Regions from separate parts of the Pseudomonas sp. P9_2 genome, predicted to be linked through region 2. Evidence: predicted binding sites of a transcription regulator. Region 2 holds the regulator's gene; the other holds the start of a gene.
The links. Region 2 encodes sigma-54, which starts transcription at its own class of promoters, with help from an activator protein. Its sites were predicted from a motif close to ANTGGCATNNANNTTGCTNT; they were not measured.
Positions count from the first base shown of each region.

Region 1 (5,415 bases), 630 kb from region 2:
AGCAGCTCCTTGTCCAGACGCTCCTTGATGTTACGGGAGGTCACGAACTTGCCTTCTTTACCGCAGAACGGCGAGTCGTTTACCTGGAAGGTCATGGAAACGGTTGGCTCGTCAACGGTCAGAGGCTTCATCGCCTCAACGTTGTCCGGCTGGCACAGGGTGTCGGAGATGAACAGCGAGTCCATGCCGCTTACGCATACGATGTCGCCAGCGAAAGCTTCTTCAACGTCGATACGGTGCAGACCGTGGTGACCCATCAGCTTCAGGATACGACCGTTACGCTTCTTGCCGTCGGCGCCGATAGCCACAACCGGGGTGTTCGGCTTGACGCTACCACGAGCGATACGGCCAACGCCGATAACACCCAGGAAGCTGTTGTAGTCCAGTGCCGAGATTTGCATCTGGAACGGGCCGTCACGGTCAACTTTCGGCGCGGGTACGTTGTCGACGATCGACTGGTACAGCGGGGTCATGTCTTCAGCCATGTCGGTGTGGTCAAGACCAGCAATACCGTTCAGGGCCGAGGCGTAGATGACCTGGAAGTCCAGCTGTTCTTCGGTAGCACCCAGGTTGTCGAACAGGTCGAAGATCTGGTCCAGAACCCAGTCCGGACGCGCGCCTGGACGGTCAACCTTGTTGATGCACACGATCGGACGCAGGCCGGCTTCGAAAGCCTTCTTGGTCACGAAACGAGTTTGCGGCATAGGGCCGTCTTGAGCGTCAACCAGCAGCAGAACGGAGTCAACCATCGACATTACGCGTTCTACTTCGCCGCCGAAGTCGGCGTGGCCCGGGGTATCCACGATGTTGATGTGGTAGCCGTTCCAGTTGATGGCGGTGTTTTTTGCCAGGATGGTAATACCGCGCTCTTTTTCCTGGTCGTTGGAGTCCATCACGCGCTCGTCGTTGAGCTCGTTGCGCTCCAGGGTGCCGGATTGACGCAGGAGTTTGTCTACCAGGGTGGTTTTACCATGGTCAACGTGAGCAATGATGGCGATGTTACGTAGATTTTCGATCACTTGTGTATCTCGATCAGAGGATTCGGTGTGCTGACAGGTCGTGGCAGCGATTAACAGTAGAGTCAGGCCTTGCCGTTACAGCTTGACGGCAGAGTCGGGGGGCCGGTGACGCAGGCCACAGGCAAACAGCCCCGGGCTCTTAGCTCGGTCGATAAACGCGCACATTGGCATGCCCCTCACTGAGCAAATGGTGGGCATGCAGGCGACTCATCACGCCTTTGTCGCAATACAACAGGTACTGACGGCTGTTATCCAGTTCCTTGAAACGCGCGTTCAGTGCGTAGAACGGCAGCGTTTGCACGTCGATGCCGGCGATTTCCAGCGGCTCATCCTCAGCGGCATCCGGGTGACGGATGTCGATGACGATCTGGCCGGCCAGGGCTTCGCTGACTTCTTCGATTTTTACATCCTGACCCAACTCGTCGATCACCCGATCGATTGGGACCAGCTTGGCGTTCTCGAGCGCACGCTCCAGAATCGCCATGTCGAATTCTTTCTCTTCATGCTCCACGCGGTGACGCTTGGCGTGGGTCTTTGGGTTCACCGAAATGACCCCGCAGTACTCGGGCATGTGCTTGGCAAAGTCGGCGGTGCCGATTTGCTCTGCCAGGTCGATGATGTCCTGTTTGTGGCTGGCGATCAGCGGGCGCAACACCAGCTTCTCGGTGACGCAGTCGATGATCGACAGGTTCGGCAGCGTCTGGCTGGACACCTGGGAAATCGCCTCGCCGGTCACCAGCGCGTCAATCTGCAATTGATCGGCGATTCGGGAAGCGGCGCGCAACATCATACGCTTCAATACCACGCCCATATGACTGTTATCGACTTTGCCGAGAATTTCGCCCAGCACTTCCTCGAACGGCACGCTTACAAATAGCACGCGCTGGGAGCTGCCGTACTTCTTCCAGATAAAGTGCGCAACTTCCATCACGCCCAATTCATGGGCACGCCCGCCCAGGTTAAAGAAGCAGAAGTGGCTCATCAGGCCGCGGCGCATGATCTGGTAGGCCGCCACCGTGGAATCGAAACCGCCGGACATCAATACCAGGGTCTGTTCCAGGGCGCCCAGCGGGTAGCCGCCGATGCTGTTGTGCTGGCTGTGGATCACAAACAACCGTTGGTCGCGAATTTCCATGCGCACTTCAATTTGCGGCGCTTTAAGGGAAATTCCAGCGGCGCCGCACTCGCGACGCAGCTTGCTGCCGACGTATTTCTCGACATCCATGGAGCTGAAGGTGTGCTTGCCGGCACGCTTGCAGCGCACCGAAAAAATCTTCCCTTCAAGCGCACTGCCGTAGTGCTGCTTGCACTTTTCGGTGATGTCATCGAAGTCGCCCAGCGGGTACTCATCCACCTGCAGGAAATGCGCGATGCCCGGCATGCAGCTCAGGCGCTCGGTCATGTCCTTCAAGGCTTTGGCGTCGGTAATGCGGGTTTCCAGCTCGAGGTTGTCCCACACGCCGTTCACCACCACAGCCGGGTCCAGGTCACGGAGCACGGCACGGATGTTCTTGGCCAACTGACGGATGAAACGCGTCCGTACCGGTCGGCTTTTGATGGTGATCTCGGGGAAGACTTTAACGATTAATTTCATGGAAACAGCGCGCGCCGGGCCTGCTGAAAAAGGGGGGCGCGGATTATAGCGGAAATCGCTCAAGGTTTAACCAGTTAATATGCATCGAACGTGCAACGCACCAAAACAGGTCATTTACACAAATAAACGCTACATTGTAGTGCGCTATTTCTCGCGCTTTGGCCTATTGCACCGCTTTAGGGGCCATTTTGAGGCAAAAAGACCATGTTGGCGCACTGGCATGTAATTTGCTCTCTTGTGAGGCAGGTTGCCTTGGCGGAGTATCCGCGCCGGCATCACCCACATTCTAAGGGCTAACTCCACTACCCAAGCCCGAAGCCACCCGGAGGACACCATGTCGAAGTCGGTTCAACTCATCAAAGATCATGACGTTAAATGGATTGATCTGCGCTTCACGGACACAAAAGGCACTCAGCACCACGTGACCATGCCGGCTCGCGACGCGCTGGATGATGCTTTCTTCGAAGAAGGCAAAATGTTCGACGGTTCCTCCATCGCCGGCTGGAAAGGCATTGAAGCTTCCGACATGATCCTGATGCCGGACGACAGCACTGCCGTGCTGGACCCGTTCACCGAAGAGCCGACCCTGATCCTGGTCTGCGACGTGATCGAGCCGTCGACCATGCAAGGCTACGACCGCGACCCACGTGCGATCGCCAAGCGTGCCGAGGAATACCTGAAGTCCACCGGTATTGGTGACACTGTATTCGTGGGCCCGGAGCCAGAGTTCTTCATCTTCGACCAGGTTAAGTTCAAGTCCGACATCTCTGGCTCCATGTTCAAGATCTACTCCGAACAAGGTTCGTGGATGTCCGACCAGGACGTGGAAGGCGGCAACCATGGCCACCGTCCAGGCATCAAAGGCGGCTACTTCCCGGTTCCACCGTTCGACCACGACCACGAAATCCGTACCTCCATGTGCAACGCCATGGAAGACATGGGCCTGGTCATCGAAGTGCATCACCACGAAGTGGCGACTGCCGGCCAGAACGAAATCGGTGTGAAGTTCAACACCCTGGTAGCCAAGGCTGACGAAGTTCAGACCCTGAAGTACTGCGTACACAACACTGCCGTCGCTTACGGCCGTACCGCTACCTTCATGCCCAAGCCTCTGTACGGCGATAACGGTTCGGGTATGCACGTTCACCTGTCCATCGCCAAAGAAGGCAAGAACACTTTCGCAGGTGAAGGGTATGCCGGCCTGTCCGATACCGCCCTGTACTTCATCGGCGGCATCATCAAGCACGGTAAGGCCCTGAACGGCTTCACCAACCCGTCGACCAACTCCTACAAGCGTCTGGTCCCAGGTTTCGAAGCGCCGGTAATGCTGGCCTACTCGGCGCGTAACCGCTCTGCCTCGATCCGTATTCCTTACGTGTCCAGCCCGCGCGCTCGCCGTATCGAAGCTCGCTTCCCGGACCCGGCTGCCAACCCATACCTGGCCTTCGCTGCACTGGTCATGGCCGGCCTGGACGGTATCCAGAACAAGATCCACCCTGGCGACGCCGCCGACAAGAACTTGTACGACCTGCCGCCTGAAGAGGCCAAAGAGATCCCACAAGTGTGCGGCAGCCTGAAAGAAGCCCTGGAAGAGCTGGACAAGGGCCGTGCGTTCCTGACCAAAGGCGGCGTGTTCAGCGACGACTTCATCGACGCTTACATCGCCCTGAAAAGCGAAGAAGAAATCAAGGTGCGCACCTTCGTACACCCACTGGAATACGAGCTGTACTACAGCTGCTGATCCGGTAGCGCGGCTTCTTAAGAGCGGCGTGACGAAAAAGACCTCCCCCGGGAGGTCTTTTTTTTGCCTGGGCGTTACGCTACGCCAGCTCTGCAAACCCAATCAAAGTGTGGGAGCTGGCTTGCCTGCGATAGCGCACTACCGGCCACCTGCTGTATCACTGACATACCGCCATCGCGGGCAAGCCCGCTCCCACAGGAGATCACCTTTGAGGCATCGACTTGTATTTGCCCTGCTGTTCATCAGTGCCAGTGCGAGCGCTGCGCCGCCTACGCTCGAACCCCTGCTCAACAGCATCGCCGAACGCCTGGAGATTGCCGACCAGGTGGCCTTGAGCAAATGGGACAGCCACAAGCCCGTCGAAGACAAAAACCGCGAGCAGGAAGTGATCGCCAGCGTCGTCGCTCAGGCCTCGAGCTACAAGCTTGAGCCCGCCGCCGCCGAGCAGTTTTTCTCCGCGCAGATCGAGGCGAACAAACTGGTGCAATACACCCACCTGTCCGACTGGCAGTTTCAGGGCAAGGCACCGGACGACCCACGCCCCGACCTGGTGAAGCAGATTCGCCCGCAGTTGGATGAGCTGCAAAAACGCCTGCTGCAACAACTGGCCGACTTCACCCCACAGCGCACCGACCCGCAATGCCCGCAATGGCTGGCCGAGGCGGTGCATGAGCCTTTGAACGATCCGCTGCGCCAACTGGCAATGATCCGCGCCACCGCCGAACTCTGCATCTACAAAGGTTAATGACTGCAAACCCGGTAAAAATGTGGGAGCAAGCCCCCCCTCCCACATTTGGACTGCATGCATTCAGGGCCATCTCTGGCAGCTTCCTGAACAACCTTCGCAAAACCGCACTATATTGGTGCGATAGGTTGCACCCTCACTCCAGCCACAGCCCATTTTGGTTCGAATCTTCCCGATCAAACTGGCAGAACGCCACAGTTTCGCGCCACAAACGCCTATTTCAGGGCTTTAACGCTTCTTTTCGGAGCCTTGGTTTGGTTTTTGCATTTTCCTTGTATCAGCGTGTGCCTCAAGCCTGCGCCTTGCTCCAAAAGAG
Region 1 is NZ_CP125376.1:1,247,508-1,252,922, forward strand. It holds gene typA (translational GTPase TypA) at 1-1,019, opposite strand, end outside; gene thiI (tRNA uracil 4-sulfurtransferase ThiI) at 1,159-2,613, opposite strand; gene glnA (type I glutamate--ammonia ligase) at 2,948-4,354, shown strand; gene QMK52_RS05410 (chorismate mutase) at 4,563-5,099, shown strand.
Region 1: the regulator sigma-54 is predicted to act here: its motif matches at 2,828-2,847, upstream of glnA (type I glutamate--ammonia ligase).

Region 2 (5,415 bases):
GTCATGCATTCGGGCGCCGAACTGCCAAGCGTTCCACGCGGTACCCTGCTCAGGGATGCGCTGATGGAAATGACCCGCAAGGGCCTGGGCATGACGGCAATCCTGGAGGCCGACGGACGCCTTGCCGGGATATTCACCGACGGTGATCTGCGCCGCACCCTGGACCGCACCATTGATATTCACACCGCCACCATCGACGCGGTGATGACACCCCACGGCAAGACCGCCCGCGCTGAAATGCTCGCGGCTGAAGCGCTGAAAATCATGGAAGACCACCGGATCGGCGCGCTGATCGTCGTCGATAACGACGATCGACCGATCGGAGCCCTTAACCTTGGCGACTTGCTGCGCGCAGGAGTGATGTAAATGACCAGCGATCTGTTGCAACGCGGTAAAAACATCAAGCTGGCGATTTTCGACGTTGACGGCGTGCTGACCGACGGCCGCCTGTACTTTCTCGAAGACGGCAGCGAATTCAAGACATTCAATACGCTCGATGGCCAGGGCATCAAGATGCTGATGGCAGCGGGCGTGCAAACGGCGATTATCAGTGGTCGAAAGACGCCGGTTGTGGAACGCCGCGCACAAAACCTCGGAATTGCTCACCTGTATCAGGGCCGCGAGGATAAACTGGTGGTGCTGGACGAGCTTCTTGGCCAACTCAACCTAAGCTATGAACAAGTCGCCTATCTGGGTGACGACCTGCCCGACCTGCCGGTGATTCGCCGGGTGGGCCTGGGCATGGCGGTCGCGAATGCCGCGGCGTTTGTGCGCGAACACGCCCATGGCATCACCACCGCCCGTGGCGGCGAAGGTGCTGCCCGCGAGTTCTGCGAGTTGATCCTGCGTGCCCAGGGCAGCCTTGAAGCGGCCCACGCCGCCTACCTATAGAGCGTTATATGCTGAGCAAAAAGATTCGCAACTTCCTGCTATTCGGGGTCATTGCCGCGCTGTTCCTGGCGGTGGGCTACTGGAATATCAGCCCGGAGCGCTTTCTCGACAAGCCTGTTGCGCAGGTTGACGAAGGTGTTATCGACTATTACGCCACCAACGCCTACAGCATTCAGTTCCTGCCAGACGGCAAGGTGCAGTATGAAATGACGTCGGACAAGGTCGAGCACTTGAAATCCTCTGAAGTCAGCCTGCTGACCAATCCGGACCTGAACCTGTATCGCGGCACCGAATTCCCGTGGCATGTCACCAGCAAACGTGGCGAGGTCAACCCGGACGGCACCGAAGTTGAACTGATCGACTCGGTCCGCGTCGCACGTACAGACGCGCAGAACCGCGACACCATCATTACCAGCAGTCGCATGACGGTATTCCCACAGAAGCAATATGCGCAGACCGAGCAAGACGTTAGAATCGACGGCGCTGGCGGTGTATCGACTGGCAAGGGAATGAAAGCGTATTTGAAAGAAAGCAGGATACACCTGCTATCGAACGTAAGAGGACAGTATGAGGCTCGTTAAAACCCTCCCTATTTTGCTCGGTCTGGGCGCAGCACTGGGAAGCGTGAGCGCCTGGGCTCTGCCGAACGATAGCCAGCAACCGATCCACATCTCGGCTGACGATGCGCAGCTCGATGACAAGCAAGGTGTTGCCACCTACACCGGCGGCGTCATCATCACCCAGGGTTCGATGAAGATCACCGGCAATACGGTGACCTTGACGCGTACCCAGGCCGGCGATATCGATGTCGTGACCTCAGTGGGCAACCTGGCTTACTTCGAACAGAAGCAAAAGGCAGAAGATCCAGGCCCGATGAAGGGCTATGGCAAGACCATTCAGTATCATGCCCTGCAGAATCGCATCGTCCTGATCGACCAGGCCAAAGTGCTCAGCGCCGACGGCAACTCGACTGAAGGCGAGAAAATCGTCTACAACACCAAGACCCAGGTCGCTCAGGCCGGTCGCGCCAATGGCAACAAGGTCACCGCACCTCGTCCACGTATCGACATGGTTATCCAGCCGAAGAAGAAGGCCGAGTAATGGCAACCCTGAAAGCCCAGCATCTGGCCAAGGCCTATAAAAGCCGCCAGGTGGTACGTGATGTCAGCCTGTCGATCGACAGCGGCCAGATCGTCGGTTTGCTCGGCCCCAACGGTGCCGGCAAGACCACCTGCTTCTATATGATCGTCGGGCTGGTCCAGGCGGATCAGGGTCGCGTATTGATCGACGACCTGGACGTCAGCCACCAGCCCATGCACGGTCGTGCACGCGCCGGTATCGGCTATCTTCCCCAGGAAGCGTCGATCTTCCGTAAACTGTCGGTAGCCGACAACATCATGGCGATCCTCGAGACCCGCAAGGAACTCGACCGCGACGGCCGCCGCAAAGAGCTGGAAAGCCTGTTGCAGGAGTTCCACATCAACCATATTCGCGACAACCTCGGCATGAGCCTGTCCGGTGGTGAGCGCCGCCGCGTGGAAATCGCCCGCGCCCTGGCCACCGCACCGAAGTTCATCCTGCTGGATGAGCCGTTTGCCGGCGTTGACCCGATTTCGGTCGGCGATATCAAGCAGATCATTCACCACCTCAAGGCCAAGGGTATTGGCGTGCTGATCACCGACCACAACGTCCGTGAGACGCTGGATATCTGTGAAACCGCCTATATCGTCAACGATGGTCAGTTGATTGCTGAAGGCGACGCCGAGACCATCCTGGCCAATGAACTGGTCAAGGAAGTTTACCTGGGTCACGAGTTCCGCCTGTAGACGGAGTGGTATCGCGCCTTTCGCCGGAGCGCGCAGGAGTCAATAGAAACCTTGGTTTTTTTATTGTTACCGCGCTCTAGGCAAAGGCCCTGATATCAGGCATATAATTTGCTTATGTTGGCGCTCACGCGCCCTGTCGTGGATGGCGCATTGCGCCGGCGAATAAGGTGTTAAGCCCCTGCCATGAAACCATCGCTAGTCCTGAGAATGGGCCAGCAGCTGACGATGACACCGCAGCTGCAACAGGCCATCCGCCTGCTCCAATTGTCGACCCTGGACCTGCAGCAGGAAATCCAGGAGGCCCTGGAGTCCAATCCGATGCTCGAACGCCAGGAAGAAGGCGACGACTTCGACAATGCCGACCCACTGGCCGACAACATCGAGCAAAAACCCAATCCCGACGTGCAGGAACCCTCCTACCAGGAAACCGCCCCTACGGTGGACAACCTGGAAGAAGGCGAATGGAACGAACGCATTCCCAACGAGCTTCCCGTGGATACCGCATGGGAAGACGTGTACCAGACCAGCGCCAGCAGCCTGCCGAGCAATGATGATGACGAGTGGGACTTCACCACCCGCACCTCGGCTGGCGAGAGCCTGCAGAGCCACTTGCTGTGGCAACTCAACCTGGCGCCGATGTCGGACACTGATCGCCTGATCGCGGTTACCCTCATCGATTGCATCAATAACCAGGGTTACCTGGACGAAACCCTCGACGAGATCCTCGAAGCCTTCGACCCGGAACTGGACATCGAGCTGGACGAAATCGAAGCCGTCCTGCACCGCATCCAGCAATTCGAGCCCGCCGGCATCGGCGCCCGCACGCTCAGCGAGTGCCTGCTGCTGCAACTGCGCCAGTTGCCTGCCAAGACGCCATGGCTCGCCGAGGCCCAGCGCCTGGTCAGCGACTACATCGATCTGCTGGGTAGCCGCGACTACAGCCAGTTGATGCGCCGCATGAAGCTCAAGGAAGACGACTTGCGCCAGGTCATCGAGCTGGTGCAAAGCCTCAACCCGCGCCCCGGTTCGCAGATTGAATCCAGCGAAGCCGAATACGTGGTTCCCGACGTGATCGTGCGCAAGGACAACGAGCGCTGGCTGGTGGAGTTGAACCAGGAATCGGTGCCACGCCTGCGGGTCAACCCGCAATACGCAGGTTTTGTGCGCCGCGCCGATACCAGCGCCGACAATACCTTCATGCGCAACCAGTTGCAGGAAGCGCGGTGGTTCATCAAAAGCCTGCAAAGCCGCAACGAAACCCTGATGAAAGTCGCCACCCAGATCGTCGAGCACCAGCGCGGGTTCCTGGAATACGGCGACGAAGCCATGAAGCCGCTGGTGCTGCACGATATCGCCGAAGCGGTAGGCATGCATGAATCGACAATTTCCCGGGTAACCACGCAAAAATTCATGCATACCCCCCGTGGTATTTATGAGCTGAAATACTTTTTCTCCAGTCACGTCAGCACCTCCGAAGGCGGCGAATGCTCGTCCACGGCGATCCGCGCGATCATCAAAAAACTGGTTGCCGCGGAAAATCAGAAAAAGCCGTTGAGTGACAGCAAGATCGCTGGTTTACTGGAGGCACAAGGCATTCAGGTCGCCCGTCGAACCGTCGCCAAGTACCGCGAGTCCCTTGGGATCGCGCCTTCCAGCGAGCGTAAGCGGTTGATGTGACGGGCGGGCCACAGCGTTCCAGTGGTGGGTATTCCTGCCCACCGCTTTATGCACTGGCAACGAAGGAGAAGCTGTATGCAAGTCAACATCAGTGGACACCAGCTGGAAGTCACCAAGCCCCTGCGTGAATACACCGAGAGCAAGCTGAACAAGCTTGCGGGGCATTTTGACAAGATCACCAACGTGCAGGTCATCATGGAGGTCGATAAGCTCAAGCAGAAAATCGAGGCCACCCTGCACGTACCGAATGCCAAGCTCGTTGCCAATGCAGAACATGAAGACATGTACGCGGCGATTGACTCGCTCTACGACAAGCTCGACCGCCAACTCATAAAGCATAAGGAAAAGAATCTGCACCTGATGCAAGGTACAGGTCGTTAACCCTCCCCCATGATCCAACTTCAAACCATCCTGACCCCCGGCCGTTCCCTTGTGAACGTGCCGGGCGGCAGTAAAAAGCGCGCCCTGGAACAAATTGCCAACCTGATCAGCAGCCAAGTGCCTGAGCTGGAGATGCAAGATGTTTTCGAGGCTCTGATTGCCCGTGAAAAACTCGGCTCCACCGGTTTTGGCAACGGCATCGCTATTCCTCACTGCCGTCTCGAAGGCTGCGAGACCCCGGTCAGCGCCTTGCTGCACCTGGAAAAACCCATCGACTTCGACGCCATCGACGGTGCTCCGGTTGACCTGCTATTCGTGCTGCTGGTCCCGCAAGCCGCCACAGATGCGCATCTGGAACTGCTCCGGCAGATAGCCAGTATGCTCGACCGCAAGGAAGTACGTGACAAGTTGCGCAGTGCCAAAAGCAACGAGGCGCTGTATCAGGTCGTCCTGGATGAACAAAACGGGCAGTAATCATGCGTTTGATCATCGTCAGCGGCCGCTCCGGCTCAGGTAAAAGCACCGCCCTCAATGTGCTTGAGGACAACGGTTTCTATTGTATCGACAACCTGCCGGCCGGCCTGCTGCCGGAGTTGGCGGAGCGCGCCCTTATCCACACCGAGCTGGCGCAGCCGCTGGT
Region 2 is NZ_CP125376.1:620,949-626,363, forward strand. It holds gene QMK52_RS02660 (KpsF/GutQ family sugar-phosphate isomerase) at 1-366, shown strand, start outside; gene QMK52_RS02665 (KdsC family phosphatase) at 367-891, shown strand; gene lptC (LPS export ABC transporter periplasmic protein LptC) at 900-1,472, shown strand; gene lptA (lipopolysaccharide transport periplasmic protein LptA) at 1,459-1,992, shown strand; gene lptB (LPS export ABC transporter ATP-binding protein) at 1,992-2,717, shown strand; gene QMK52_RS02685 (RNA polymerase factor sigma-54) at 2,901-4,394, shown strand; gene hpf (ribosome hibernation-promoting factor, HPF/YfiA family) at 4,470-4,775, shown strand; gene ptsN (PTS IIA-like nitrogen regulatory protein PtsN) at 4,785-5,249, shown strand; gene rapZ (RNase adapter RapZ) at 5,252-5,415, shown strand, end outside.